DNA from 3 places in the Pseudoalteromonas sp. 2CM37A genome. Region 3 is predicted to be linked to each of the others. Evidence: predicted binding sites of a transcription regulator. Region 3 holds the regulator's gene; each other region holds the start of a gene.

Region 1 (10,744 bases), on a different contig from region 3:
GCAGCAATTGATTATGGTTGCTGGTGGTATATTTGTTGTTTTTGTTTTAGTAATGGGGATTTTTAGACCTTTAAATAACGCCATAGATAAAGCTAAAAAGTCGTACGTCACTCAGCAAGAGCTGCTCGTATGGGTTGATGAAAGCATAGTAAAGTTAAAAGCGGCGGGTAACACGCAGGCAATTAGCAATCAAAATATTAGCCAAGTGGTTAATTCAACGCGTAGTCGCTACCGTATTACTATTAGTAAAATGCAGCCTAACGATAACTCGTTACGTTTAACGCTTGATTCGGTAGAGTTTAATCAATTAATAGAATGGTTAGACGAACTGGTTAATCAGCATGGCTTAAGAGTAGAGAACCTTGATTTAAGCAAAGATGATAAATCAGGGTTTGTACGTGTAAGCCGCTTAGTACTAGAGAAGTAATTAATGAAAAAAATAATAATATTATCAGTGGTATTTTTTATTAGTTTTATTGTGTTTTGCATAATGAAATTACCAGCGGCCATTGCGTTAGACCTAGCTAAGCCGTACTTACCAAAGCAGCTTGAAATAGGGCAAACCGTAGGGAGTGTATGGCAAGGTCAAATGATGCAAGTGCGCTATCAAGACGAGCAGCTAAATAATGTACGCTGGGATATTGCTGGCTGGCAGTTATTTACGGGTAATTTAAATGCTAACTTAAAATTTGGTAATCCGCGTGAGCGTAGCGATATTTCGGGCTATGCTGATGTGAATTACGGATTATTTAACAATGTGGTTAAAGTTACCGATGGTATAATTCGCTCGACCGTAGAGCGTGCCATGCAACGTATTGCACTACCTATACCAGCTACGGCTAAAGGTCGAGTCATTTTAGAGCTTAACGAGTACACCTCAGGTGTGCCTTATTGTGAGTCATTAAAAGGCGAGATTGCCAGCCCAAATATAGATGTTAAAGGCTTTAATGGCTGGTTTAATATAGGGCCACTGAGTGGCATGTTAAGCTGTAAGTCGGGCGATATAGCTATTTTGGTCGACCCAGATAACACGTTAGGGCTTGAAGCCGACGCAACACTTAAAGCTAACTTTGACTTTAAAGTAGCAGGCTATGTTAAACCTGATGCCAGCTTACCAAAAGATGTACACGACGCGGTTAAGTTTTTAGGCCGCCCCGATGCACAGGGCCGCTACCCACTAAATTTTTAATGTAATAAAAGAGATTTAATGCAATTACCACAGTTTAACGAGCAACACGCACAGCAATTAAGTGCATTTTTAAGTACTCAACCTCAGGCTATGTCATTAACACAAAGCCAAGGCTATCTATTTGGGGTTATTTGTTCGCCAAGCCCATTAGAAGTTCACCAGTGGTTAGCGCATATTGTGCCTAATACGGCTAACGATTTAGACGAAGAAATACTGTTTTTATTTATGGCGTTATACCATCAAATTAGTGAGCAAGTATTTGAAACCGGTTACAAGTTACCCGCCAATTTTGACCTAGACTATACCCAAGCGTGGAGTGAAGGTTTTTTACGTGCAACTAAAGAATACGCACAACCTCTATTAACAGCTCCCGCTTTAGAGCCTCAGTACAAAGAAGCATTAGAGAGTGCGCTAAGTACGCTTAGCTTTTTTGCTGTTGATGAGCAAACAAGAGTGCAAATTGCGCAGCAAAATAGCATGACACTCGAAGCCTTATATCAGTATCAGTACGAATCAATGGGCGACTTTGCATTAGGTTTTGCCGAGCTTATTGAGGTGGTAGCCATAAACAGTGGGCTGATTACAGATGAAGGGTGGGAAGAGTAGCCTTTAGGTATATTAAACGGCGCTTAGGGCAATTAAGCGCCAAGTTCTAAAATAATATCAGTGCAGCCTTTTTTACACTTAACAACGCCTTTACCCGGCTCGCTGGTGGCTAAATCGAGTGTTAACACCTCGCCGCACTGCTCACAATGCAAGGTTTTTCCTTGCGATAGCTTTTTAAGTATTGCGCGCTGTTTATGAAAAGAGTCACTCGCTTTTTTGTTTAACTGCGAAAAATCCACTACTTAGCTCTCTTTTGTTCTAATGCATCCGATACAATTTTACACACTGTATTTAAACGCTCTTCGTAAAAATATAAATTTAGGTCGCGCTCGCGGCAATAACGTAAATGAAATAACTGCACTGAATCATCAGTGGTAAAGGTTTTTTCAATATATTCGTGCTCAGACTCAGAGAGCTTTAACGCACTGCTAATACGGTTTTTAGCCATATTGGCTGCTGGGCTACGGTTTATTTTGCTCGCATCACTTAAAAAACCCACACCTTCACCTAATAGCTTTTCGCGGGGCTCTTTAACTAATGGGTGATCAATAGTAAAAAACGCAAGGATCAGAATGACCAATATAATAAACTTTTTCATGAATGCGTAAACCTTGATCTTAATGGGGTAAATTTAGCAAGCAGTGTAATAAACTGCATTTTAAAAGCAAGTAACTGAGATGAATAAATTATTAGCAATCTATACCTGTAATTTTAGCCAGTATTGTTATAATAGCCAACAGCAGTTAGATATTTCTGAAATATCTGAAAGTATTCAAACAGCTGATTATTTAAACTAATCACACTTACCATTAACGAACTACAGTTACAGTATAGAATACGCACATATTGCTACGTTTTTATTTCCAAGCGGCGTTGAGGAACTTCGATGGACAAGCAAATTAAAGTAAAGAATATACCTGCAGAGGTTAAAATCCAACAACCGGATTTAAGCCGTCAAGACGACAGGTTTAACCCACGTAACCGAATTTATGTTCGCGCAGTAAAAGGGCTTCATCAGTTACTTAGACAGCGTATAGGCTTTTTGGGCATGCTTGCCTTTATGCTCTTGCCTTGGATAAATTTTAATGGCCAGCAAGCTGTGTTATTTGATTTAGTAGGCCAAAAGTACAATATTTTTGGGCTAACGCTGTGGCCGCAAGATTTCACTATATTAGCCTTTATATTTATGTTGGCCGCGTTTGCACTCTTTTTGGTCACTACCTTTTATGGCCGAGTATGGTGTGGCTATACCTGCCCGCAAACTGTATGGACCTTTATATTTATTTGGTTTGAAGAAAAGTTTGAAGGCACAGCGAATCAGCGTAAAAAGCTAGATCAACGCCCGATGGACTTTGATAAGTTTTGGCGAAAAACAGCAAAGCACACCAGTTGGGTTTTATTTGCCTTATATACGGCGATTTCGTTTGTCGGATACTTTACGCCTATCCGTGAATTACTCCCTGACTTTGTGACCTTTAATGTAGGTGGTTACGCGCTGGTAAGTATTATTTTCTTTGCAGCGTGTACTTACGCTAATGCAGGGTGGATGCGTGAAATTATGTGTTTACACATTTGCCCCTATTCACGTTTTCAATCAGCTATGTTTGATAAAGACACTTACACCGTAACGTACGATGAAAAACGCGGCGAAAGCCGAGGCCCGCGTTCGCGTAAAATTGCCCACGAAGATTTAGAAATGGGCGATTGCATAGACTGTAACTTGTGTGTACAGGTGTGCCCTACAGGGATAGATATTCGTAATGGTTTGCAAGCCGAGTGTATAAACTGTGGCGCATGTATTGATGCCTGCGATGGTGTAATGGATAAAATGGATTATCCGCGGGGTCTTATTTCTTATACTACAGAGCGTAATCTCGAAACACCTGAAAATAAAACCAACCCACTGCGAGCTAAAATCATAGGTTACACGGTCATACTGGTGGTGCTTACCAGTGCGCTGGTAGCTAACATTGCATTTAGAAAGCCTATGGACTTTGACATAATACGAGACCGTAACCAACTGTATCGTGTTGACTTTAATGGCTTGGTAGAAAACACCTATACATTAAAAGTAATCAACAAGGCGCAGTACGAGCAAACCTTTAATATTGATGTTCAAGGCCTTGAAAACTTTAAGTACATTGGCAAGCAAACATTTACAGTGCAAGCAGGGCAATCGCATAATGTGCCACTGTCACTTGTGATGGACCCGTATGATTTAAAAGCGCCAATGACGGAGTTTAACTTTGTACTTTCACCGGTTAATGACCCCGATGAAAGCATATCGCAACCGAGTAACTTTTTTAAAGCGCGATAAACACACTAACAAAAGCGGGGTAACCCGCTTTTTACATTAAGAAGCCCATGAGTAAATTTAGTTTTGAAGATTTAACGCCCGACTTAATTCTCGATGCGATAGAAAGCGTTGGTATATATGCAGAGTCAGGTTTATTAGCACTTAATAGCTACGAAAACAGAGTCTACCAATTTAAGGCGGAAGATGGCCTGCGCTACGTTGTTAAGTTTTACCGACCAGAGCGCTGGAGCAAAGCGCAAATACAAGAAGAGCACGACTTTGCATTTGAATTAGCTGAGGCCGAAGTACCCGTTGTTGCACCCATTAAGCACAACGGAGAAAGCTTATTTGAGCACCAAGGTTATGTATTTGTGTTATTTCCAAGTGTAGGCGGGCGACAGTTTGAAGTTGATAACCTGGATCAGCTTGATGTAATGGGTCGTTTAATTGGCCGTATGCATCAGGTGGCTAAAAGCAAACCATTTGAGCACAGACCTACCTTTAGTTGCGAAGAATATTTGCATACAGCTAAAGTTCATCTGCAAAAAAGTAATTTGGTACCTATGGGGATCAGCACGGCTTTTTACACCATATTGGACTTGGTTATTGAACAAGCGCAAGCACAGTATAAAAATGTGCAAGGGATCCGCTTACATGGTGATTGCCACGCAGGTAACATTTTGTGGGCAGGCGAAGCACTTATGTTTGTTGATTTAGATGACGCTCGTCAGGGGCCGGCCATTCAAGATTTATGGATGATGCTCAGTGGCGATCGTCAAACACAGCTGTTACAGTTAGACACCCTTGTAAATGCGTATGAAGAGTTTTGTGATTTTGACCACACTCAACTCAAATTAATTGAACCGCTTCGTGCAATGCGTATTATTCACTATATGGGTTGGGTAGCAAAACGATGGAGTGATCCTGCGTTCGTACGGAACTTTTCATGGTTTGCTGAAGACAAATACTGGGAGCAACAAATTTTAGCGCTTAAAGAGCAGTTTGCAGCACTGCAAGAAGCTCCGCTGAAGTTATTGCCATAAAATTTTATTTAAAAAATACACGAGATACCAATGCTTAAAAAATTGAAACTGAGCCTACTACTTTTATGTTTACCATTTGCAGCCCTTGCTGCACAGTTTGAAGCCGATAACCAGTATACTGTTATTGATGTAGAAAAAAGCGCAGAGCCGCAAGTAACCGAATTTTTCTCGTTTTACTGTCCGCATTGTTTTAAATTTGAGCCTGTTGCACAGGCAATTGAAAAAAGCCTACCTGAGGGCACTGAATTTATAAAAAATCACGTTAACTTTTTAGGCGGTGTATCACCACAGGCGCAAAGTAACTTAAGCTACGCCTACTTAATCGGTAAAAAGCACGGTCAAGCACAAAGTATCAGCGACCAAATTTTTAAAAGTATTCATGTACAGCGCGCACCTTTAACGCAAATGAAAGATGTTAAAAAGTTGCTTGAAGTTAATGGTATCGATAGTGCAACGTTTGATCAAGACATTGCCAGCATGCCAATTATTTCAGCTGAGCGTGCAATGCAAGATAAACAAAACAAATATTCAAAACTAGGTGCGCTAACTGGTGTGCCTACCTTTATCGTAAACGATAAATATAAAATAAACATTAACACCATTAATAACCAGCAAGAACTGAATGAGTTAGTTGCTTTTTTACTAACACTTTAATCTCGGAGAACAATAACAATGATCAAATTAGTTAAAGCAGGTTTACTTGCATTACTACTGCCTATGGCTGCGAGCAGTGTAGCCGCCACTTATGAAGAGGGCGTGCATTACGATGTAGTGGCAGAACGCGCGACTAAAAAGCCAGAAGTAAAAGAGTTTTTCTCATTTTATTGCCCTGCTTGTAATAACATGGAAGCGTTAATTGGTGAGTTTAAGCCAAAGCTAGACAAAGACGTTAAATTTAAAAAGAGCCATGTTGATTTTGTCGGTGTTCGCGATCCAGAAAACCAACAAATGATGAGCCAAGCGCTGGCCACTGCGGAAGTACTTCCACAAAAAGATAAAATTGTTGCGGCTATTTTTAATCACATTCACACTAAGCGCGCTAAATTTAACGAGCTTGCAGATGTAAAAGATGTATTTGTAGCGCAGGGTGTTGATGGCGATAAGTTTGATAAACTATACAAAAGTTTCTCGGTACGTACATTAAGCTCTAAAATGAAGCGTGACCAAAATTACTTTAAAGAAAAAGGCGCGCTACGTGGCGTACCAACTTTTATCGTAAATGGTAAATACAAATTAAACCTAGGCCGTGAGTCTGGTATTACCGCGCCAGAAGATATTAGTAAATTAATTAACTATTTAGCGAACAAATAAGGTTTGCTAAAACATAAAAGCTCCGTAAGGAGCTTTTTTTGTTTATAGGGATATAGCAATGGAAAAAATATTAATATCGAGTTGTTTATTTGGCTTACCTGTTCGATACGATGGTAAAAGCCAAGCATTATCGCACCCGCAAATTAATGTATGGCGTAAAGAAAATAGGTTAGTTATGTTTTGTCCTGAGGTGGCTGGTGGATTGCCAACACCTAGAGCATCAGCAGAGATAAAACAAGGGAGAGTCGTAACGAGCACTTATGAGGATGTAACTAAAGAATTTAAATCAGGTGCAGCTAAAGCCCTAGACTTATGTAATGAGCATGCAATTCGTTTTGCTTTACTTAAAGAGTCGAGCCCTTCGTGTGGTAGAAATACAATTTACGATGGTAGCCATAGTGGGGTAAAAGTACAGGGCATGGGTATGACTGCTAAATTGCTGATGGAGCATCAAATTGAAGTGTTTAGTGAAAATCAAATACCAGCACTTATAAAGGTGCTGGCATTATAATATTAACTCACTATTTTCTTTGTAAGAAAACACCCGACTCTATGTGATGCGTATAAGGGAACTGATCAAATATCGCAAAGCGCTTAACATTATGAGTACGGGTTAAATGATCTAAATCGCGCTCAAGTGTTTCTGGGTTGCACGATATATAAATAATGTTCTCGTAGTTGGCTACTAAGTCACAGGTAAGGGTATCCATACCTGCGCGTGGAGGGTCGACTAAAATAGTTTGGCAATCGTAACTTTTTAAATCTATCCCCTCTAAACGCGAAAAGGTACGTTCGCCATTCATTGCCTGGGTAAACTCTTCACTCGACATACGAATTATATCTAAGTTATCTACCTTATTTTTAGCAATGTTGTATTGCGCTGAATGCACAGAAGACTTAGATATTTCAGTAGCTAATACGCGATTAAACGAACCCGCCAATGCAATAGAGAAATTACCATTACCACAGTAAAGTTCCAGCAGATCATTACTCAGTGGTTTACATAAGTCTTGTGCCCACTCCAGCATTTTTATATTCACTTTAGCATTAGGTTGCGTAAAGCTATTTTCTACTTGTTGATAAATAAGCTCCTGGCCGTTTACGGTTAAACGCTCAGTAACAAAATCATTGCCTAGTACTTCTTTTTGTTTGCGCGCACGACCGATAAAGTCAATGTTGTATTTGCTGCTCAGTTTTTCTTTCAGGGCTTTTATTTCAGTCAGCCACTGCTCATCAAGTGGTTTGTGATAAAGCAAGCTTACTAAAATCTCGCCACTTAATGACGATAAATAATCGATTTGAAACAGCTTACGACGTAATACTTCACACGACTTTAAATTATCAATCATCACCTGCATTACTTCACCAACTAATGGCGCGGCAGGGTCAAAGGTGTCGACGCGAATTTTTTCTTTCGTGGCCTGATCAAACATAATATGAAATAGATCGTCCCCATCGTGCCATACTCTGAATTCAGCACGTTGGCGGTAGTTAATTGGCTCTGAGCTAAACACCTCTAACGCTTGCACACCAAATCGCTTAAATTGCGACGTAATACGCTGCTCTTTTTCATTTAGCTGCGTATCGTACTGTGTGGTATCTATTTTAATCACTGCCATTAATGCTACTACCTTATCTATGAGATCTATTTATCGGCGCTATTGTAGGGAGCGAGCAGTATTTGTCTAGTTTTGCTGATAATAAAGTTGCTGTTTTTTTAAACATGCACTTTAGTTTTGTCACTATTAGCCGATAATAAACTAAGTACGTAACGGAGGTGGATCATGAAAATCGGTAATTATGGCTATACGCCAAACAACAACGTAAACAAATTCAGTAATAAAGAGGCGCTACAGCAGCCAACTATCCAATCTCCGCAAGAAAGTTCATTACAGCGAGGCAGAGAACTTGCTGCAAAAGTGCTTGGCGACAAAATGGCAGAGCAACTAGGTTTACCTGTTGAGCAAAAACAAGCCGATAAACCTTTATTCGATTTTGATGAAATAGTAAAAAATGTACTCGACTTTGTATCTGGCGCAGTTAATAAAGCCAAAGCCAATGGTGCCGATGACGATAAATTAAAAAATATGTTAGATGATGCGCGCACAGGTGTTCAAACCGGTATAGACGAAGCGGTTGATGAGCTAAAAGGCACCGGTGTATTTAACGAAGAAATGCAAGAGGGCATCGACAAGTCAAAAGAAGGCATTTTTGAGGGGCTTGATGAGTTTGAGCAAACCCTATTTAACCCACAAGCGGCCAGTGTTAGCGTAAGCCAAGCACAATATGTAAGTATGAGCAGCAATGCCGAGTATAAGTTTACAACGGCCGAAGGTGATGAGGTCAGTATTAGCTTTGCTGATGCATATGAGTCTCAAACAGCGAGCGGGTATCAACAAAGCAATAACAGCGAATCGTTTGCCAGCTCATCGTCGCAATCTCGAGAGCTGTCTTTTTCAATGTCGGTTAATGGTGATTTAAACGAACAAGAGCAAGATGCTATTAATGCCATGATGGAAGAGCTACAAGGTGTAAGTAAAACATTCTTTAGTGGTGATTTGGATGAAGCATTTGAAAAAGCACAAGAGCTGAGTTTAGGCAGTGAGCAACTTGTTGCATTTTCAATGGACCTTCGTCAAACAAAAACAGTCGCTACCGTTAAAAGTTATGAGCAATATCTGCCAAACCCAACAAAAGAAGTAGCCGATGCGATCGCGCCTTTTAATGACGATCTAAAAAATGCATTTGATAAAGCATCGCAACTAGGCCTACAAGATCAGCTTGCCGGTATTATAGAGTGGCTAAACCAAGATCAAGCAGCGGTCGATCAGCTAGTTGATTACACCCAAGCAATGTTTGAAAACCTAAACCAATTAAATTCAGCGGGCGACGCACTCGACGCGCTAAAGTCTGAGCAAAGCTAAACTACTTTCTTTTATAAATACCTCATGGCAAACTGCCGTTCTTAATAAACAGTAGGAACCAAAGTTTGTCAGCCCACATAATGGTATTTGATTCAGGTATAGGTGGCACCACCGTGCTTGAGCATATTCAAAAGCGTATTCCAGATGCACAGTACAGCTACTTTATGGATAATGCGTTACTCCCTTATGGCGGGCAAACCCAGCAAACTATTATAGGGCGTTTATGCTCACTCATTTATTTTATTGAGCAAAACGCGCTTAATGTCGACCTTATTGTTATAGCCTGCAATACAGCCTCTACATCAGCTTTGAGTGAAGTACGCAAAATTACATCAATACCTATTGTCGGCGTAGTGCCCGCAATAAAGCCTGCTGCTGAAGTAACTCGCACAAAGCACATCGGCTTATTGGCAACCCCCGCCACAGTTGCAAGCCTCTATACTCATACATTAATAAAAGAGCATGCCAGCAACGTAACAGTGAGTTTATATAGCAGTGTTGAGCTGGTGGCATTGGCAGAGCAGTTATTTTTCACTCAGCAGCTAGATACACTCAAACTGCATAAAGAGCTTACGCGTTTGCGCATTAACTCAGATATAGATGTACTTGTACTAGGTTGCACACATTTCCCAATTCTTAGCGATGCTATACAAGCGTACTTTAATAACGCAGTGCAATTACTCGATTCAGGCGCGGCCATTGCTAGCAGAGTAAACTACCTACTAGAGCAGCATAACTTTGGAAATAAATTTACAGACAAAAAAAAGCCGCTGCAATATTATGCAACGGCTGATGTTTTGAGTAATAAGCTAGCTATAAAGCACGTTACACTGATTGATCCGTCTCAGTGCGTAAAGAGCTAGAATCATCTTCTTGTTTTTGTTTTGCCTCACGTACTTTTAAAGTACGCTGTTGGAACTCACTATCGTTTAACTTAGCAATTGCATTGTCTGCATCTGCCTGTGCCATTTCAACAAAACCAAAGCCACGACGTTTGCCAGTATTTTTATCCTTTAATAGGCGCACGTTGAAAACTTTACCTTGTTCTTCAAACAAAGCGCGAACAACACCTTCATTTGCACGATAAGGAAGATTACCAACATAAAGTGTTTTTGTTTTAACTTCAGCTTCTTCACCACCTTCCGATGTTATTGCTGCAATAGCAATCCCACCAATTAATAAACCAGCACCAAATAGCAATGCTGGGCTTAAAGCTAAGCTGCCTAAAGCAAACTCAATAATAACAAAACCAACTACAGCAAGAATAACAGAGAAGATAAAAGATTTTTGATCGGGTAATTTCATTTTAGATCTACCAATAAACAGGAAATAAACATTAATTTAACATTGTGAACTTGCTATCTTAACGTCTTAA
Region 2 (10,744 bases), on a different contig from region 3:
CATCACCGCTACACCCTGAAATACCAAGTACTATCCCAAGCGCTAATGCTGAAAAACAAAGGGGGCGTTTAAGTGAACTGTTTTGTGTATGAAAGTGAGTTAAATTAGCTTTTTTCATCATTTTTACCTTTTAATATTCCATCAAATGAAAGTAAATAACGTGCCTGTTTATACTCCTCAGTACGTACTATTTACTGTGTTAACCTCATAGGGATAACGCGTAGAAATACACATTGGATGCAAAAATTTAAAAAATAAAAAACAAAAAAGGAGCCATCAGGCTCCCTTTAAAAACTAGCTAGCAAAAATAATTAAGCGATAAACGATTTTATTGAATTTAAAATGCCTTGTTCGCCTAAGCCCATTTCATCGTGCATTTGCGCTTGTGTGCCGTGCTTAATAAATTCATCAGGAATACCTAAGTTAAGCACCTTTAGGTTGGCTTTTTGCGCTGCTAAATATTCATTAACCGCTGAGCCTGCGCCACCACAAATAGCGTTGTCTTCAAGCGTTACTATTACATCATGAGTTTGGCTAAGCTCATCTAATAAACTTGTATCAAGTGGCTTAATAAAGCGCATATTAACTAGCGTTGCACCTAGCTCACTTGCAGCAAGTTGCGCGTTTTCAAGCAAAGTACCAAAGGATAAAATAGCAATTTTAGCGCCTTGTTTAATGGTATTGGCTTTGCCTATTTCTAGTAGCGTCATTTCGCTTTGAATATCGGCAGTACCGGCACTACCACGAGGGTAGCGAACTGCTACAGGGCAATTAGCCTTATAACCGGTATAAAGCATATGGCGGCACTCGTTAGTATCACTTGGGGCCATAATAACCATGTTGGGAATACAGCGCATAAAGCTTAAGTCGTACGCACCTTGGTGTGTTTCGCCGTCGGCGCCTACAATACCAGCGCGGTCTATAGCAAAAAGCACAGGTAAGTTTTGCAGTGCAACATCATGGATAAGTTGATCATACGCACGTTGTAAAAAGCTCGAGTAAATAGCTACAACGGGCTTTAACCCTTCACAGGCAAAACCGGCGGCCAATGTGACAGCGTGCTGCTCTGCTATGGCTACATCGAAATACTGCTCTGGGTGCTCTTTTGAAAAACGCACCATACCTGAGCCTTCACGCATTGCCGGGGTAATAGCCATTAATTTTTTATCTTGCTCGGCCATATCACACAACCAATCACCAAACACCTTAGAGAAAGTGGCGGCACCAGGTTTAGATTTAGGTAAGCTTGATGTATTAGGGTCAAACTTTGGCACACCGTGATAGCCAATAGGATCAGCTTCTGCGGGTTTATAGCCTTTTCCTTTTTGGGTTTTTATATGTAAAAGCTGAGGCCCTTTTAAATTACGCATATTACGCAGTGTATCTACGAGCATATTTACATCGTGGCCATCAATTGGGCCAATGTAATTAAGACCTAGTTCTTCAAAAAAGGTACCTGGAATAACCATTCCTTTTAGGTGCTCTTCTACTTTACTGGCAAGCTCTTTAACAGGAGGCACGCCAGAGAGTAACTTTTTACTGCCTTCGCGAATATTTGTGTAAAAGCTGCCAGATAAAATACGCGCAAAGTGATTAGTTAACGCACCGACGTTTTCAGAAATCGACATTTCGTTATCATTTAAAATGATTAACATGTCAGATTTTACATCGCCTAAGTGGTTCATGGCTTCAAATGCCATACCTGCTGTAATGGCACCATCGCCTATAACGGCAACAGTTTTGCGGCCTTTGCCTTCTTTTTGAGCCGCAATAGACATACCAAGTGCTGCCGAAATAGAGGTGCTTGAATGGCCTACGCTAAAGGTATCGTATTGGCTTTCTTCACGAAAAGGGAATGGATGTAATCCGTCTTTTTGACGAATTGTATGCATTAAATCGCGTCGACCGGTTAAAATTTTATGCGGGTATGCTTGATGGCCTACATCCCATACAAGGCGATCTTCTGGTGTGTTATACACATAATGTAGAGCAACGGTAAGCTCAACAGTTCCTAAACCAGACGCTAAATGGCCGCTACTTTGCGAAACAGAGTTGAGTAAATAGTCTCGTAACTCGTTGCTAAACGCAGGGAGTTTATCTTGCGCTATATCGCGTAAGTGGGCTGGTTCGTCAACCAAGTTAAGTAATGGATACTTGCTACTATCAAGTGTCATGGTATTTATTTTATCCTTCGCTAACACCGGTGCTAACTTATTAGTTGTTACCGCTGTTGAGTAATAATGTCAGTGCTAAATGGCAATACGTATATGTAACACTCAATGGTCACGTTTAATCAGGTAGTTTGCCAGCGCCGCTAGAGCAGAGGTATCAACATCTATTTTGTTTAATGCTTGATGCGCTTGCTCTATTAAATTTTGCGCCATTTGCTTGGCACCTTGCATACCTAATAGGGCCGGATAAGTTGCTTTATTAGCAGCTAAATCAGAGCCTTGTGGCTTACCTAAAGTAAATGTGTCACCTTCAACATCTAAAATGTCGTCGTGCACTTGAAATGCCAGCCCTATAGCATACCCAAAAACACGTAAGTTTTCTAAGGTTTGTTTGTCTGCTTTTTCGCTACATAATGCACCCAATGTAATGGCACAGTTGATTAAGGCACCCGTTTTTAATTTATGAATTCGTTCAAGCTGTTGTACTGTAATCACTTTATCTGTGGCTGCAATATCTAGCCCTTGCCCGCCTACCATGCCTTCAAGCCCCGATGCTTTAGCCAGTGCGCTGATCATTTTTACTTGTGTTGATGCGCTGCAGGTGAAATTGTGAGCCGAGATAAGTTCAAAGGCTAATGTTTGTAGTGCATCGCCTGCTAAAATTGCATGCGCATCGTCAAACTCTATATGGCAAGTTGGGCGTCCACGGCGAAGGTCGTCATCATCCATGGCTGGTAAATCATCGTGCACCAACGAGTAGCTATGAATACACTCAATAGCAGCAGCAAGAATATCTAAATCTAGCTTATTAGCTCCGAGCATTTCGCCACTTGCGTAGACTAAAAAGGGGCGTAAACGCTTGCCACCGTTAAATAAGCCGTACTGCGTAGCTTCTTTTACTGTGTGTGCGGTATCAAGGGGTTGATCAAAGTACTGTTGCAGGGTCTTTACGACATCTTGTTGAGCACATTCTATTTTTTCTTGTATGCTCACGGTTATTCCATATCGTTGTTAAATGAAGTAAGCGCTGCTTTTTCGTCATTACCCATCAAAATAGACACTTTTTGTTCTGCTTGTTGTAACTTACCCGTTGAGGCGTTAGCTAAGGCTATACCACGCTCAAATTGCTTTAACGACTGCTCAAGCGATAAATCACCTTGTTCCATTTCACCGACAATGGTTGATAGTTCTTCGAGTGCTTGTTCAAAACTTAGGTTTTCAGGTTTTTTAGTCGCCATGTTTAATTTCAGCCAGCATGATAAATTTAGGAGCCAATTTTAGGGGGAATGCTAAACTAGGTCAAAGGATGATCGTTGTTTTTTGAGTTATATCAGTTTAAATCGTATTTTTACCATGTATAAGATGCGTATTAGTGCTCACTGTGTACAATAAAATTAATCAGTCGCTAGGCGAGTAGAGTATCTTGATCTAAAATTAGGCCAAACACAGTGTTTTACACTTTTTTCAAAAATGGCTTAAGTATTTCAGTATCTTGCCGATAAGCAGTTAATAATAAAAGTTTGAATAACAAAGTATAATACTTTGGAGGAAATGTGGATTTAGCAACCATAATTGGGATCCTTGGCGCAATTGGTTTAATTGTCATGTCCATGTTTATGAGTAGTAGCGGTGAAATGGGGATGTTTGCCGATGCGCCTTCTAGTGTAATTGTATTTGGTGGCTCACTATTTATTGTGTTATCAAACTTTACCTTGTCGCAGTTTTTGGGCATAGGTAAGGTTGTTGGTAAAGCATTTATGTTTAAAATCGAATCGCCAGAAGAGCTGATTGAAAAAGCAGTTGAACTTGCTGATTCAGCCCGTAAAGGGGGGTTTTTAGCCCTCGAAGAAGCCGAAATACCAAACCCTTTTATGCGCAAAGGTGTAGATATGCTCGTTGATGGCCACGATGCTGATGTAGTTCGTGCCACGCTTCAAAAAGACATTTCTTTAACCACAACTCGTCACGAACTGGGCGCCGGTTTATTTAAGTCACTTGCCGATATAGCCCCTGCAATGGGTATGATAGGAACGTTAATAGGCTTAGTTGCTATGTTATCTAACATGGATGACCCTAAAGCCATTGGCCCCGCAATGGCGGTGGCATTATTAACTACTTTATATGGTGCATTTTTAGCAAATGTAGTGGCTATTCCTATTCAGGTAAAACTGGAGCTTCGCAAAGACGAAGAAGCCATGAATCAGCGTCTAATACTGGATGCTATTTTAGGTATTCAAGATGGCCAAAACCCGAAAGTAATTGAAGGTATATTGAAAAACTACCTTGCTGAGTCTAAGCGCAAAGTAGATACCGAGGAGTAACCATGTCTGATCAAGAGTGCAAATGCCCACCCCCAGGTCTGCCTGCTTGGATGGGAACATTTGCCGACTTAATGTCGCTTTTAATGTGCTTTTTTGTACTTTTGCTCGCGTTTTCAGAAATGGATGTACTTAAATTTAAGCAAATAGCTGGCTCGATGAAGTTTGCATTTGGTGTGCAAAACAAAATAGAAGTAAAAGATATCCCTAAAGGGACCTCGGTTATTGCTATGGAATTTACCCCAGGTAAGCCTGAACCTACCCCGATAGAAACCATTCAGCAACAAACCGTTGAAATGACTCAGCAAATGTTAGAGTTTCAAGCGGGTGATGAAAGCTCTGCGGGGGGTAGACAAGAGCAACGTGGCGATAAACGTGGTGGCGAGTCACGTAGTACATCGCAGCAGCAATCTTCAGAGCAAGCAACTTCAGCCGCCGATCAAGAACAAACTAACGAGTTAGTGAAAAAAATAGCGCAACAGCTCGAAAAACAAATTATCGACGGTGCAATCGAGCTTGAATCTTTAGGGCAGCAAATCATTATTCGTATCCGTGAAAATGGCTCATTTCCCTCTGGCAGTGCTTTTTTACAACCTAAGTTTAAGCCCATAATTCAAGATATTGGTGAGTTATTAAAAGATGTACCTGGAGAAATTACGGTATCGGGTCACACCGATGATTTTCAGGTTTCTAACGAGTTATATATTAATAACTGGGACTTATCTTCAAAGCGTGCTGTAGCAGTAGCAAGCGAATTACAAACGGTACAAGGGTTTGATAAAAACCGCATGATGGTAGTAGGGCGTGCTGATACTCGTCCACTTGTTCCGAATGATTCAAACGAAGATAGACGCCGAAATCGCCGTGTAGAAATATCAATCTTACAAGGTAAGGCTAAAGAGTCAGACCCTATTGATGTGCGCTAGGCGAGTAGCGGGCGCTAATTTCTCTAATTAAGTCTCTTTTTAAGGTACTTAATCGCCTAAGTATCTTGGCAAGTTCATTATTTTAGCTTAAAGTACATTTCTTTAACATATGTAATGGTGTTTCTGTGAAAATAATCGATAAATATTGCTATATGCCGGGAAATGGTTCTGGTGGTGACGATGATAAGACTAATGATTAACTATGTTTAGATGGTTCAATGAGTTATATGCATTTATTGAGCTCAGCTGGGTTTTGTTTTTACTTCCAGCTATATTTATTTTTTTTCTACGAAAAGATTATTTAGCACTCAGGTTTGTTTGTATCACGAGTGCTTTTTTCTTATTTGGTGCTTTTATATATGAGCCTTTAAAAACGTTTGATAAAGATATTAACATTTACAGGTACGTCATTTGGGCTTTTAATGATATTGCTTGGATGGCATTAATTGCTTATCTAGGCTTAAAAGATAAAGTTTATTTATGGCAATGTGTATTAGGGCAACTTGTGGTTGTAATGGCCCCAACTTTACAGTTGTTCAGAGTTGTAGATCGCCATTTATGGGATTTATCTTATAGTACTTTAATGTATAAAACTCTTTTACCTCTGATTAATATTTCTACTGTAGTAGTATGTTACCTCCCTCTTATTTATATTTTAGTTAAAAACAAAGAAGACCAGATTAGTAGTAAATATAAAACTCCCTCCCCCTAAAATAGCTGTGCTAAACTACTGTTCATATAAACAGTTAATGAGCAACTCCCATGAAACTCTATATCGCAGAAAAGCCATCACTTGGCAGAGCTATTGCTGATGCATTGCCAAAACCACATAAAAAACACGATGGTTATATAGAAGTGGCTAATGGTGACTGTGTCTCGTGGTGTATAGGGCACTTACTTGAGCAAGCTGAACCTGATGATTATGATGCGCGTTTTAAAAAGTGGCAATTTGAACACCTTCCCATAGTGCCACAGCAATGGCAGCTCAAGGCAAAAACGAAAACGCGTAAGCAATTAACTATTCTAAAAAAGCTAATTAAGCAGGCATCAGTACTCGTGCATGCGGGCGATCCCGATCGCGAAGGCCAATTGTTGGTTGATGAAGTCATAGAGCAAGCCAAAATAAGTAAAACCAAAAAGCAAAGCATTCAACGTTTACTTATAAGTGATTTAAATTTAGCGGCGGTAAAAAAAGCGCTTACTACTATGCGTTCAAATCGTGAATTTATTCCGCTTAGTGTGTCGGCGCTTGCGCGTTCACGTGCAGATTGGCTATTTGGTATGAACCTTACGCGTGCTTATACGCTGGCGGGGCAAAAAGCAGGCTTTGGCAATGTGTTGTCGGTGGGTCGCGTACAAACCCCAATTTTAGGTTTAGTGGTTAATCGGGATAACGAAATAGCTAACTTTGTGTCAAAACCATTTTATGAAGTGTTGGCGCATTTAATAACCCCTGAGCAGCAAAGCTTTGTGGCCAAGTGGGTACCAAGCAAAGCCTGCGAGCCGTACCAAGATGAAGAGGGCCGCGTTTTAAATAATGCATTAGCCGAAAACGTCGCCTCGCGAATAGCCAATCAACCAGGCGAGGTTACAGCACTTGAACAAAAACAAAAAAAACAAAGCGCGCCGCTGCCTTATAATTTATCGGCACTGCAAATAGATGCTGCAAAGGCATTTGGTATGGCAGCCCAGCAAGTACTTGATATTTGCCAAACGCTCTATGAGCGTCATAAGTTAATTACTTACCCTCGTTCTGATAATCGTTATTTGCCTAAAGAGCATCATTTAGATGCGCCTGCAATTTTAAAAGCAATTGCAGCTAATGGCGGTCAAAACACTGAGTTTGTGAATGGGGCTGACGCTAAAAAACGCAGCAAATGTTTTAACGATGCAAAAGTGGCTGCACACCATGCAATTGTACCTACCGCTAAACAACTAAAAACAGCGACTTTGGCCCCTGATGAAGCAAAAGTATATCAACTTATTAGCAGGCATTACCTAATTCAGTTTTACTCCGATTATATTTATAACGAAACTAAAGTAGAGGTAACAATTGCGGGAGGTTTATTTAAAGCCAATGCAAAGCAAGATGTAAGCTTAGGATTTAAGGTATTAATGGGCAAAGCCGAGCTAAAAGATGAAGCAACCTTACCTCATTTAACAAAAGGCATGGCGCTTAACTGCACTAAAGGTGAAGTGGTAGAAAAACACACTACGCCACCGTCTCATTTTACTGATGCAACATTGCTAAGTGCCATGACCGGCATTAGTCGTTATGTAAAAGATTCACAAATTAAAAAAATACTCAAAGAGACCGACGGGCTAGGAACAGAGGCAACCCGCGCAGGCATTATTGAATTATTATTTAGGCGTCGTTTTTTAAAGCGCGAAGGTAAATCAATTAAAGCTACACAAACAGGCTTGGCACTTATTAGTGTTTTACCAGAGGGCTTAGCTAGCCCCGATTTGACCGCTAAATGGGAGGCGAGTTTAGGCAATATTGCTCAACAAGCAATGAGCTACCAACAATTTTTACGACCACTGCTGGTGGAGCTTGAAGGTTTTGTACAGCAAGCAGCTAGTTGTGATAGCCATGTATTTTCAAAGCTACCTAAAACACCGACTAAAAAGCGCTTTGCTAAGGGTGGTAAAAAAGCACCATTTAAAAAATCTAATTATAAAAAGAACTCAGCAACCACTTAATCGCTGAGCTCTCAAATACGGCTTATTTATTATTAAATAATGCGACTGCAGCGTTACTCATGGCTTTTATACCGGTCGGTAATGCTATTTTATAATCTGGCGCAAATTTACTTGAGTGTAATGAAGGAAGTGTTTGGTTACTTTTCATCGCATTTGTATATTGCTGCTGGTTTACTCCGCCTAACCAAAATAACGTAATAGGAATGTTTTCGTCAGTTCTACCGTACAGTCCAAAATCTTCACCAGCCATAACCGCTTTTGTCTCAAGTACATTAGTTTCGCCAATTGCATCAGCAATAGCACTCCTAACAATGTTAGTTTGCTGAGGGTTATTGTAAGTAGATGGAATAGATTCATCTTCATGAACGTGAACAACAGGGTAGTGTGACTCAGTAAGGCCAGCACTTTGAGCAATACCCGCTGTAATACGTTTTATTGCTGCTATTTGCGCCGTCCGTACCTCTGGGTTGTAGCTTCTAAGCGTAAGCTGTAGTTTTACTTCATCGGAAATCACATTATGCTTTGAGCCACCATGAATAGATCCCACAGTCACAACAGAAGGCTCAAGTGGAGAAAGCTCGCGGCTTGTGATTGTTTGTAATGCTAATACCGTACGCGCCGCAATAACTACAGGGTCTACGGTAGTGTGCGGGTAGGCGCCGTGTCCGCCTTTACCTTTTATAGTTATATCTACTGAATCAACACTTGCCATGGTGTATTCATTTTTCATTGATACCTTACCCGCAGGCACGCTGGCACTAACATGCAGCGCAATAACATGATCAGGCTTAGCATATTTACTAAATAAGCCTTCACTTAATATGGCTTTTGCTCCACCGCCAACTTCTTCTGCAGGTTGAGCAACCATCATTAACGTTCCTTGCCACTTATCTTTATGGGCAATAAGTTGCTCAGCAGTACCAATAAACGAGCTCATATGTATATCGTGGCCACAACCATGCATTACACCTACTTTATTCCCATGCTCATTGGTCACTTGTACTATAGATGCATAAGGTTTACCGGTTTGCTCTGTGATTGGTAGGCCATCGGTATCAGTACGAATCATTATTGTAGGGCCGGTGCCATTTTTATTAATTCCTACCACACCGTAGCCGCCCACATTATCTGTTACGTCAAACCCAAGGTTTGTTAATTGCGATGCTATTTTTTGGCCAGTTTCTTGTTCGTGATATGAAAGCTCTGGAGATTGATGTAAGTCGAGGTAAAACTTTTCAATAGCTGGCATACTCTTAGTTAAATCTAAGTTTAGTGACTTAGCGTAAGTAAGTGGGCTTGCTATCATAAATGCTGCAGCTAGATAGGTGATTTTCATGTTTTCCCTCATTATTTGAAAGTATTTAATACTTGTATTTATTATGTTCGTCTCCATATAAAAACCTAAATAAATGAATATGGCAATTAATTCAATGAGCAACATAGTTAGTATCAACGCACAAAACCTTCAGCAAGTACTCGGTGAAACATCACAACAAAAGTTGGTGCTGCTTAACTTCCACTCGCCACAAAGTCCTGAGTGTATTAGCCAAATCGGTATATTAGAAAACTTAGCTACGCAATATAAAGATCATATTGTAGTGGCTAATCTTGATTGTGACGCAGAACAAGCACTCGCCTCGCAATTAGCGCAGCAGGTTGGCTTGCAAACATTACCTACACTTGTGTTGTTAAAAGATTCAGCTCCAGTAGATTTATTAGCGGGTGCACAAACAGACGCGCAAATTCGCGAAGCCCTGAGTAAGCATTTACCAGCGCAGCAGGACCTACTTCTTGAACAAGCAAAACAAGCATTATTAAAGTCGGACCTAAATGCTGCATTTAATTACGCAAAGCAAGCGTATGAAATAGACAGTGCAAACGCACGTATAAAGCTTGTGTTAGCCGATATATGCATTCAAATACACAAGTTAGATGATGCTCAAGCACTCATTGATACCATTGACGCCCAAGAGCAAGATGCTTATTTTCATAATATAAAAGCTAAATGCGAAGCGGCGCTAGAAGCTACCGACTCGCCAGAGATAAAAGAAAAGCAATCTCAAGTAGAAAAGTACCCAAATGACTTAGACCTGAAAATAGAGCTAAGCCAATTGCTAAATGATGCAGGACGAAAAGAAGAAGCACTCGAAACACTGTTCAGCGTACTTAAAAAGGATCTTAACTTTAATGACGCTAAAGCAAGCTTTTTAGCAATTATCGCTTCTCTACCAGATGGAGATGCACTTGCAGCAAAATACAGAAGAAAGCTTTATAGTATTTTGTATTAATATGCGCAGTTAATAAATTAACTTAAAAGCACCTTATAGGTGCTTTTTGCGTTTTATACATCGTTATATTTAAAACAAACTGGGCTTTGTATATAGGTTTAGTTTGTTTTTTGTACTGCTTTTGGCTCTTTAGAGTGAAAAATGCACGAAAGAGCTTTTATTTATAGTTTTTATTAAAAAACGCTTGCGTAAAAATCCGTTCTCCCTATAATGCGACCCCACTGAGACGGCAGACAGCAACGCTTAGCGAGGCAAGAGTCAATCAGTGAGTTGAGTAAAACTTAGTTTTAAAAACTTTCAAGTTTAACAAAATTAAGTGTTGACAAAAAAATAGGAAA
Region 3 (10,744 bases):
TATTCAATGGTTAAGTGATTTTTTACTGCCTTTAGTTCGCATCAGCTCTATGATCATGATTATGGCGGGCTTAGGCGCACAAAACGTACCTACGCGCATTAAAATGGGGCTGGCGGTAGTGGTAACGTTTTTAGTGGTGCCAGCGCTGCCTCCTGCAACATTTACTAATTTATTTTCTTTTGAAATGGTGCTGGTGGTTATTCAGCAAATGTTGATAGGTGTTGCGATAGGGTTTGCCTCTACGCTAATGCTAAATACTTTTGTGCTTGCTGGGCAAATACTGGCAATGCAAACCGGTTTGGGCTTTGCCTCTGTTATAGACCCTTCAAATGGTGCGAGTGTGCCTGCAGTTGGCCAGTTTTACTTAATTTTAGCGACCTTGTTATTTTTTGTTTTTAATGGCCATTTAATGATGATTCAAATGGTGGTGCATAGTTTTTCGGTGTTGCCTATAAACGGCCAGTGGTGGGCTGTTGATCATTACTGGGACATAGTAACGTGGGGCAGCTGGATGTTTACCACTGCATTGGTATTGGCTTTAGCCCCCCTAACGGCCATGCTCATTATTAATATTTCATTTGGTATTATGACCCGCGCAGCACCGCAATTAAACATTTTCTCAATAGGTTTTCCGTTTACATTAGTTGCCGGTTTAATGATTATTTGGGCCACCTTGGGTAATTTTGTAACCCAATTTGAGTTTCAGTGGTTAAAAATGATTGAGCTAATGTGTAGCCTTGTTGGCTGTACGGTGTAGGAGGGGCAATGGCTGAAGATTCAGGACAAGAAAAAACAGAAGAACCCACCTCCAAAAAGCTCGAAGATGCTAAAAAGAAAGGTCAAATAGCACGTTCAAAAGAACTAGGTACTATGTTTGTACTTATTTTTTCTGCAATTTCGTTGCTGTTGTATGGGCCCGAAATAGGCAAAGGCTTATACAATATTATGGGCAGGATGCTGTCTTTAAATCGCAGTGAAACCTACGACACCACTAAAATGTTTGCGGTGTGGAGTGAGGTGGCCAGTGCGTTGCTGTTTCCTATGGCGATGTTTGTTTTAATTATTGTTATTGCAGCATTTATAGGAAATACCTTACTCGGCGGCTTTAATTTTAGTTGGGAAGCTGCAGCACCTAAGCCCAGTAAAATGTCGCCAATGAAGGGTTTTAAACGCATGTTTGGCCCACAAGCAGCGATAGAGCTTGTAAAATCTATATTGAAGTTTGCGCTGGTGGCTATTTTTGCGGTGTTTTTGATTCAAACTTTTTTTGATGAAATTTTGCATTTAAGTATTGAAAGCGCACCTAGTAATATAATTCATGCCCTTGAAATACTCTCGTGGATGTTTTTAGGGTTGTCGTGCACTTTGGTGATTATTGCCGCAATAGATGCGCCTTATCAAAGTTATAACCACAACAAACAACTTAAAATGACTATGCAGGAGATCAAAGACGAGTACAAAAACTCAGAGGGTGATCCGCAAATTAAAGCGCGCATTAGGCAAACACAAAGGCAAATGTCGCAGCGAAGAATGATGCAAGATGTCCCCGATGCCGACGTAATTGTAACCAATCCTACTCACTATTCTGTGGCGCTAAAATACGATACTGAGCGAGCAGGTGCACCGATTGTACTTGCCAAAGGGGTAGATGAAATGGCTATGCAAATTCGTAAAATAGCCAAAGGTAACGAAGTACCGATTGTAGAATCTCCTATGCTTACGCGGGCGCTTTATCATACCGCCGAAATAGGCCAACAGATCCCAGATCAGCTATTTACCGCTGTCGCGCAAGTTTTAGCCTATGTATTTCAGCTTAAACGGTTTAAAAAAGGCCGCGGAAAGCGCCCCATCCCGCTTAAATCTAAACTGCCTATTCCGGATGATTTTAAATACGATTAGGGTAAGCTGAGCTAACCACACTTTACAGGGGGGCCTTGCCTAAATACCAACACGGGGCTGCAAATTCAAACCATAAAGCCCATTCGCTCTTGTCTCTCACTTGCTTTAAATTTTGCATCAATACTCAATGAATCTATTGCTGACTCTATACTTGGAATAGTTATTGCAATTTCAGGCTAGTGTCAATTTATTGAATTGTAGAGTTATGGATTTTAAAGCGGTATTACAACAACTTAACAAAGATAAAAAAGAGTATGCCAAAGGTGTTGGCACACCGCTACTAGTACTTGCAGCGCTGGGTATGGTTATTTTACCGCTGCCGCCATTTCTTCTTGATATATTATTTTCATTTAATATTGCCCTTGCCTTAGTTGTTTTACTGGTGACTGTTTACACCATGAAACCCCTCGAATTTGGTATGTTTCCGGCGGTATTGTTAATCGCTACAATTATGCGTTTAGCCCTAAATGTTGCCAGTACACGCGTGGTGCTCCTTGAGGGTCACAACGGGGGCGATGCGGCTGGTAAGGTAATTGAAGCGTTTGGCTCAGTGGTTATTGGCGGAAACTACGCGGTAGGTTTAGTGGTGTTTTTAATTTTGATCATCATAAACTTTGTAGTAATAACCAAAGGTGCTGGGCGTATTTCTGAAGTATCGGCTCGTTTCACGTTAGACGCTATGCCGGGTAAGCAAATGGCGATAGATGCCGACTTAAACGCTGGCTTTATTAGTGCAGAGCAAGCACGTGAGCGCCGCAGTGAAGTAACCCGCGAAGCCGACTTTTACGGCTCTATGGATGGGGCGAGTAAGTTTGTAAAAGGCGATGCCATTGCCGGTATCGTGATATTAATTATTAATATTGTTGGCGGCTTATTTGTGGGCATGATCCAACATGACTTGAGCTTTAGCCGCGCAATGGAAGTATATACTTTACTTACCATTGGTGACGGCCTTGTGGCGCAGCTTCCTTCATTACTGCTCTCTATTGGTACTGCTATTGTTGTTACTCGCCAAAACGAATCACATAACATGGGTGAGCAATTTAAAGCCCAATTAGGTAACGAAAAATCATTATTTATCGCCTCAGGTATTTTAATCATTATGGGGTTGGTTCCGGGTATGCCTCATATTGCTTTTTTAAGTTTAGGCGCACTACTTGGCTACTTAGCTTACTTTACTCAGCAGCAAAAATTAAAAGCCGCTGCTCTAGCAGCCCAAGAGGCTGAAAGTGGTACCGTTGCCGGTACTGGTGTTGCAAACAAGCAAGAGCAAAAAGAGCTTGGATGGGACGATGTACAACAAATTGACGTTATTGGCTTAGAAGTTGGCTACAGGCTTATTCCGCTTGTTGATCAATCTCAAGGTGGTGAGCTGCTCAACCGAATTAAAGGGGTGCGTAAAAAGTTATCTCAGGAGCTTGGCTTTTTAGTGCCGCCTGTACATATTCGCGATAACTTAGAGTTAGACCCTAATGCGTACCGTATTACCATGATGGGTGTTTCAAGTGGTGAAGGCGAACTCAAACATGGAGATGAACTGGCCATAAACCCTGGGCAAGTATTTGGTCCTATTAAAGGGGTTGAAACCAAAGACCCAGCATTTGGCCTAGATGCGGTATGGATAAAGCCTGATCAAAAAGACGAAGCACAGTCACTAGGTTACACCGTGGTTGACTCAGCCACTGTGGTAGCCACCCACATTAGCCAGTTATTAACTAACAGTGCCGCATTATTACTAGGCCATGAGGAGGTTCAAAACCTGCTTGATATGTTAGCTAAAAGCCATCCACGTTTAGTAGAAGGGTTAGTGCCAGAAGTACTACCACTGACAACCGTTGTAAAAGTACTGCAAAATTTATTAAACGAAGGGGTGGCTATTCGTGATATGCGCTCTATTGTTCAAACCCTTGTAGAGTACGGCCCACGTAGTCAAGATGCCGATGTTTTAACAGCTGCAGTGCGTATTTCGCTGCGCCGTTTAATAGTTCAAGACGCTGTGGGAATGTCATCAGAAATCCCTGTCATAACCTTGGCGCCTGAGTTGGAACAGATGTTGCATCAGTCATTACAAAATGCAGGCGACGAAGGTGCCGGAATAGAACCAAGCCTTGCTGATCGACTTCAAACATCATTAAACGAAGCGCATCAGAATCAAGAAATGGCCGGAGAACCTTCAATATTGCTAACGTCAGGAATGTTACGCACTGTGTTATCTCGCTTTGTTAAGTACACCATACCGGGTTTAAGGGTGATGTCTTATCAAGAGGTACCAGATGAAAGACAGATCAAGATTGTCAGCTCAGTAGGCCAACAATAAAGATTTTAACAGGGGTTGAACCATGAAGATTAAACGTTTTTTTGCCAAAGATATGCGCACCGCACTGAAAGAAGTTAAAGATGAGCTAGGTGTTGATGCCGTTATTATGTCGAACAAAAAACTCGCTAATGGTGTAGAAATTGTTGCCGCAGTAGATTACGACAAAGCAGCCCCTAAAGCCGCAGCGCAACCACAGGCAGCGCCTGCTCCGCAAAGAGCCGTGCAACAGCCTACTCATAACTTTGTAAAGCCAGAGCCTAAGCGTGCGCAAACTGAGCCACAAGCAAAAGTAGCTGATAGCTTACAAGCTTTATTAGAGCGCCAGTCGCCACGCCCTCGCTCTCCTGAGCTAGCCTCTATGTTTTCGCAATCAGGTATTGATACGTCTGAGCATTACCAAGAGCCAGCACAGCCACGTACGACAAATATGTTTGCACGCGAAAATGAAGCGCCAAAACGCATGCAAACCCAAGCAGACAGCCTAGGCTTTGATGACTTAGATCAAGACTTTGACGATTTAGATGCGCCTGTGGCTCCGCGTCCTCAAGCTAATAACAACGAAAGCGCCCAAATGAGCGCGATGCGTGATGAAATGAACGCAATTCGCCAGTTACTAGAACACCAAGTATCGGGTTTAATGCAGCAAGATATGGCACGTCGCGACCCTACACGTGCATGCATGATTGACCGTTTAGTTGGCATGGGAATAGATAAAGACGTTGCAGAGCAAATGGCGTGTTTTATTCCAGATGACGTATCGCGTCAGCAAGGTTGGAAAGCATTATTGCAAATGGTTGAAGATCAAATGCAAACCACCAACAACGAAATTCTTCGCCAAGGGGGTGTGTACGCCCTTGTAGGGCCTACTGGTGTAGGTAAAACAACCACAGTAGCTAAACTTGCCGCATTAGGCGCACAAAAGTATGGCGCCGACAAAGTTGCCCTAATCACAACTGATACATACAGAATTGGTGCTTATGAGCAGCTTGCAACATATGGTCGTATTATTGGTTGTGGTGTTAAACAAGTAAAAGATGCCAATGAATTAGCTGAAGTTTTATATCATTTACGCAATAAGCGTCTAGTATTAATTGATACAGCGGGTATGAGCCAACGTGATTTACGCCTTACAGAGCAATTAAATACGTTAATGCGCAACCAGCGAGTAGATATACGTAGTTATTTAGTATTAAGTGCCACAGCACAAATAAATGTACTGCAAGAAACCGTAAGACATTTTAAAAAGGTTCAGCTAAGCGGTTGTATTTTCACTAAGTTAGATGAATCATTAAGTTTAGGTGAGATTATTAGTATAGCGATTCAAAATCGCCTTCCAATAGGGTATCTTACTAATGGTCAGCGTGTACCAGAAGATATTCGCGTTGCAAATGCTGAAAAACTAGTAAAAAAAGCTGAGCAATTGTATTTAAAAAGAGCAAAAGCACAACATTCAAGGCACCAAGCAGTGGCGCCAAGCACAGTAGGGATGTATGATTAACACAGTATTAGATCAAGCAAGCGGCCTGCGCAAAATGAGTCAAAACAACAACAACGGCGTAAAAGTTATCGCTGTCACCGGCGGTAAAGGAGGGGTGGGTAAAACCAACGTCTCTTTAAATACTGCTATTGCTTTAGGGCAGCAGGGTAATCGTGTATTAGTATTAGATGCCGATTTAGGCCTAGCTAATTGTGATGTAATGCTAGGACTACGTGTTGAAAAAAACTTATCTCATGTCCTTTCAGGCGAGTGCGAACTTGACGAGATTTTAGTTGAAGGCCCAGGCGGTATTAAAATCGTGCCTGCTACATCAGGCTCGCAAAGTATGGTGGAGCTAACCCCATCTGAGCATGCTGGGTTAATTCGTGCCTTTAGTGAGCTTAATACCGAATTTGATATTTTAATTGTAGATACCGCCGCTGGTATTTCTGACATGGTGCTGAGTTTTTCTCGTGCAGCGCAAGATGTCATGGTGGTGGTGTGTGATGAGCCGACCTCTATTACTGATGCCTACGCGCTTATTAAAGTACTTAGCCGCGAGCATGGCGTTTATAAATTTAAAATTGTTGCAAACATGGTGCGCAGTATGCGCGAGGGCCAAGAGCTTTTTGCAAAGCTCTCTAAAGTAACAGACCGCTTTTTAGATGTGTCTATGGAGCTTGTTGCGACTATTCCATATGATGAAAATATGCGTAAATCTACGCGTAAACAAAAAGTAATTGTCGATCTTTTCCCTAATTCACCAGCAGCAGTCGCGTTTAAAACATTAGCGACAAAAGCAGTAAAATGGCCTATACCTAATCAACCTTCAGGACATTTAGAGTTTTTCATTGAGAAGCTAGTAAACGGCTGATTATGACAACATCGGTGAAAAGAGCTATGGGATATCAATCAACACAAAATTTAAATGTGATTGTTGAAAAGCACGCGTCGCTTGTCAAAAAAGTGGCGTGCCATTTAATAGCTCGTCTTCCTCCTAGCGTTCAGCTTGATGACTTGATCCAATCGGGAATGATTGGCCTTATCGAGGCCTCAAAAAACTTTGATGCCAGTAAAGGGGCAAGCTTTGAAACGTTTGCTGGTATTCGTATCCGCGGCGCTATGCTTGATGAAATGCGCAGAGGGGATTGGGCACCACGTTCGGTGCACCGTAAAAGCCGATTAGTAGCCGAAACTATCACAGAATTAGAAAATAGCTTAAATAGAGAACCAAAAGATACTGAAGTAGCTGAAAAACTTGATATTTCGCTAGAAGAATACCATCATATTTTAAATGATGTTAATTCCAGTAAAGTGCTTGGTATAGAAGACCTAGGGGTAGATGAAGATGTTATTAGCCCTGCAGGTCAAGATTTAGCGCTAGACAAACCATTTAATAATGTTAAAAATGAACGGTTTAATAATTCATTGTTAGAGGCAATAAAGTCTTTACCAGAGCGAGATGCAATGGTGCTTTCTTTGTATTACAACGATGAAATGAATTTAAAAGAAATTGGGCATATACTCGATGTAAGTGAATCGCGTGTAAGTCAGATACATGGTCAGGCGATGATTAAGCTCAAAGCAAAAATCAATGACTGGATAAACTAGTAGTAAGTAAATTATAGGTTAAGACCTCACCGGAGGATGTTTTGGATAAAAACATGAAAATTCTTGTTGTTGATGATTTCTCTACAATGAGACGTATTATAAAAAATCTGTTGCGTGACCTAGGGTTCACGAATGTTCAAGAAGCTGACGATGGTTCTACAGCATTACCTATGTTGCAAAATCAGGTTTTTGACTTTGTTGTAACCGATTGGAACATGCCAGGCATGCAGGGTATTGACTTGCTAAGAGCCATTAGAGCTGACGAAAAATTAAAACATATTCCGGTTTTAATGGTGACGGCAGAAGCTAAAAAAGAACAAATAATAGCGGCAGCGCAAGCAGGTGTTAATGGCTATATTGTTAAGCCATTTACTGCTGGTACTTTGAAAACTAAATTAGAAAAAGTGTTTGAACGCTTAGGTTAATGAGAGGAGAGGCTTATGTCAGCACCAGCTGCGCCTCAAATTACTTTAGAACAAGCTCGTCAGCTCGTCGTTTTTTTAGAAAACGGTGAGCAAGATAAAGCAGATCAATTAATTTTAGATACTGCCTCTCAAGAGCAATCGCAGCTTTTTGCTGAAGTAGGTAAGTTAACACGCCAATTACACGAAGCCCTTAAAAGCTTTGAACTTGATACGCGTTTAACCGATTTAACCACTGATGCAATTCCGGATGCGAAAAAGCGCTTAAACTATGTCATGGAAATGACAGAAAATGCAGCTAATAAGACAATGGATGCGGTCGAAGCAAGCCTTCCTATTGCGCAGCAGCTAGCAGATGAAATTGCACATATTAAGCCTACTTGGGATAGGCTTATGAACCGCGAGATAGAGCTGGGCGAGTTTAAAACCTTATGCCACAGCATCGACAAGTTTATGAACAGCTCTCATCATAAAACCGATGAGTTGCAAACTTTAATGACTAATGTACTAATGGCGCAGGATTTTCAAGATTTAACCGGCCAGGTTATCCGCCGTGTAATTGAATTAGTCAGAGAAGTAGAAGAAAGTTTAATCCACCTTTTAACAGCATTTGCTGCACAAGATGACAGCATTGCTGAAAGTAAAGAACAACAAGAAACAAAAGAACTGGTTGCCGCACAAACATTAGCAGGTCCTGAAGGCCCTATTATTGATAAAGAGTCGCGAAATGATGTTGTATCTGACCAAGACGAGGTCGATGACCTATTATCAAGTTTGGGCTTCTAAGAGGAGAGTAACTGCATGAGCTTTGAAGTCGATGAAGATATTTTACAAGACTTTCTTGTAGAGGCTGGAGAAATCCTAGAGCTTTTATCTGAACAGTTAGTTGAGCTAGAAAATAACCCAGAAGATACTGAGTTACTAAATGCTATTTTTAGGGGCTTTCATACCGTAAAAGGGGGAGCTGGCTTTTTAGCTATGACTGAGCTTGTTGATGCCTGTCATGGTGCTGAAAACGTATTTGATCTCTTACGCCAAGGGGTTAGAACCGTTAATTCAGAATTAATGGATGTGATTTTACAAGCACTAGATACCATTAATGAAATGTTTGCCACTATTCAAAACCGCGAACAGCCAGACCCAGCAGACCCTCAATTATTAGAAACCCTTCACAAACTTGGTCAACCGCCTACGGATGACGAGCTTACTGAAACAGCCCCCGAAGTTGTTGAACAAGAACCCGCAGCTCCCGTTAGCGCAACAGATGATGAAGACCCATTTGCATTTGATGAACTATTTGATGTGGCAGGTTCAAGCCCTTCAGCAGATAGCACGCAAATTGATGAAATTACAGAAGATGAATTTGAAAGCTTACTCGATGAGCTACACGGCAAAGGGCAAAGCCCGGTGTCGCAACCAAGTGCAAGTGCAGAGCCAGATTCAAGTTCAGATATTACCGATGATGAATTTGACAGTTTATTAGATGAATTACACGGTGTAGGTAGTTTTGGTCCGGTTGCAGGAGATACTTCAAGCAGTGAGCCAGAAGTAAAACACACAGCACCACCAGCGGCTGTTGCAAATGATAGCGGTGATGATGAAATCAGCGATGATGAATTTGAGGCACTGCTTGATGAATTGCATGGTAAAGGCGCCGCACCAGAATCAAAAGAAGCTGACACACCTGCACCGCAGCCACCTAAGGCTGCACCTGTAGCACAAACGCCAGCAAAACCTACGCCAGAAAAGCCTACGCCAGCACCTGCAGCAAAACAAGCTCCGGCGGCAAAAGCCGCTGCGCCTACACCTAAAGTGGCTGAAAAACCAGCGAGTAGCGCCGCACCTAAAAAAGCTACGCCTCCACCTGCTGAAACCACAGTACGTGTTGATACAAAGCGTTTAGACCAAATAATGAATATGGTTGGCGAGTTGGTATTAGTACGAAATAGGTTGGTCAGTTTAGCGACCAATACAGACAGTGAAGCGATGGGTAAGGCGATATCAAATCTTGATGTGGTTACTGCTGATATTCAAGGTGCAGTAATGCAAACGCGAATGCAGCCTATCAAAAAAGTGTTTGGCCGATTCCCTCGCGTAGTACGTGACTTAGCCCGTAGCTTAAATAAAGAAATTGATTTACAGCTTGTAGGTGAAGAAACCGATTTAGATAAAAACTTAGTTGAGGCACTGGCCGATCCGTTGGTGCATTTAGTACGAAACTCAGTTGACCACGGAATTGAAATGCCAGCAGCGCGTGAAGCTGCGGGTAAGCCTAGAACTGGTAACGTTACATTATCGGCTTCGCAAGAAGGCGACCATATTTTGTTAACCATTAAAGATGATGGTGCAGGTATGGATGCGGAAAAACTGAAAAAAATAGCGATCAGTAAAGGCGTTATTGACCATGATCAGGCAAGTCGCTTATCAGATACAGAAGCGTATAACTTAATATTTGCACCAGGCTTTTCGACCAAAGAAGAGATATCTGATATTTCTGGCCGTGGCGTAGGCATGGATGTAGTAAAAACTAAAATTACGCAGCTTAATGGCTCTGTGAGTATACAGTCTGAGTTGGGCGTAGGGACTATTTTAGAGATAAAAGTACCATTAACACTGGCTATTTTACCTACGCTGATGGTTATTGTTGGTGAGCAAACGTTTGCGTTACCACTTGCTGGTGTGAGTGAAATATTCCACTTAGATTTAACCAAAACCAATGTGGTAGATGGTCAGCTTACAATTATTGTTCGTAAAAAAGCGATACCGCTATTTTACTTAGAGCATTGGTTAGTTAAAGGTGCTGATTGTTCTCAGCGAAAAGCGCAAGGTCATGTGGTAATTGTACAAATAGGTACTCAGCAAGTTGGCTTTGTGGTTGATTCATTAATTGGCCAAGAAGAAGTTGTTATTAAGCCTCTTGATGCGTTATTACAAGGTACGCCAGGAATGGCTGGTGCAACAATTACATCTGACGGTGGTATTGCGCTGATTCTGGATGTACCTAATATGCTTAAGCAT

The links. Region 3 encodes FliA, which starts transcription of late flagellar genes. Its sites were predicted from a motif close to CTAAAGNTNNNNNNNNNNNNGCCGATA; they were not measured.
Region 1: a site for FliA is predicted at 8,174-8,200, ahead of MTF68_RS19285 (DUF5610 domain-containing protein). Genes of this name have one in related genera too.
Region 2: a site for FliA is predicted at 3,646-3,672, ahead of pomA (flagellar motor protein PomA). Genes of this name have one in related genera too.

Annotation. Positions count from the first base shown of each region.
Region 1 is NZ_JALNTJ010000016.1:15,403-26,146, forward strand. It holds gene MTF68_RS19230 (type II secretion system protein M) at 1-427, shown strand, start outside; gene MTF68_RS19235 (type II secretion system protein N) at 431-1,189, shown strand; gene MTF68_RS19240 (UPF0149 family protein) at 1,208-1,795, shown strand; gene MTF68_RS19245 (hypothetical protein) at 1,828-2,034, opposite strand; gene MTF68_RS19250 (hypothetical protein) at 2,034-2,393, opposite strand; gene ccoG (cytochrome c oxidase accessory protein CcoG) at 2,682-4,112, shown strand; gene MTF68_RS19260 (serine/threonine protein kinase) at 4,160-5,134, shown strand; gene MTF68_RS19265 (thiol:disulfide interchange protein DsbA/DsbL) at 5,165-5,788, shown strand; gene MTF68_RS19270 (thiol:disulfide interchange protein DsbA/DsbL) at 5,807-6,445, shown strand; gene MTF68_RS19275 (DUF523 domain-containing protein) at 6,504-6,956, shown strand; gene trmA (tRNA (uridine(54)-C5)-methyltransferase TrmA) at 6,967-8,064, opposite strand; gene MTF68_RS19285 (DUF5610 domain-containing protein) at 8,230-9,369, shown strand; gene murI (glutamate racemase) at 9,435-10,232, shown strand; gene MTF68_RS19295 (RNA-binding protein) at 10,195-10,674, opposite strand.
Region 2 is NZ_JALNTJ010000011.1:1,875-12,618, reverse strand. It holds gene MTF68_RS17425 (hypothetical protein) at 1-118, opposite strand, end outside; gene dxs (1-deoxy-D-xylulose-5-phosphate synthase) at 312-2,174, opposite strand; gene ispA ((2E,6E)-farnesyl diphosphate synthase) at 2,277-3,164, opposite strand; gene MTF68_RS17410 (exodeoxyribonuclease VII small subunit) at 3,167-3,409, opposite strand; gene pomA (flagellar motor protein PomA) at 3,725-4,492, shown strand; gene MTF68_RS17400 (flagellar motor protein MotB) at 4,495-5,415, shown strand; gene MTF68_RS17395 (hypothetical protein) at 5,618-6,127, shown strand; gene MTF68_RS17390 (DNA topoisomerase III) at 6,178-8,118, shown strand; gene MTF68_RS17385 (amidohydrolase) at 8,141-9,454, opposite strand; gene MTF68_RS17380 (tetratricopeptide repeat protein) at 9,549-10,406, shown strand.
Region 3 is NZ_JALNTJ010000005.1:45,321-56,064, forward strand. It holds gene fliR (flagellar biosynthetic protein FliR) at 1-757, shown strand, start outside; gene flhB (flagellar biosynthesis protein FlhB) at 766-1,899, shown strand; gene flhA (flagellar biosynthesis protein FlhA) at 2,105-4,216, shown strand; gene flhF (flagellar biosynthesis protein FlhF) at 4,239-5,714, shown strand; gene MTF68_RS12670 (MinD/ParA family protein) at 5,707-6,567, shown strand; gene MTF68_RS12675 (RNA polymerase sigma factor FliA) at 6,594-7,304, shown strand; gene cheY (chemotaxis response regulator CheY) at 7,346-7,729, shown strand; gene MTF68_RS12685 (protein phosphatase CheZ) at 7,745-8,512, shown strand; gene MTF68_RS12690 (chemotaxis protein CheA) at 8,528-10,744, shown strand, end outside.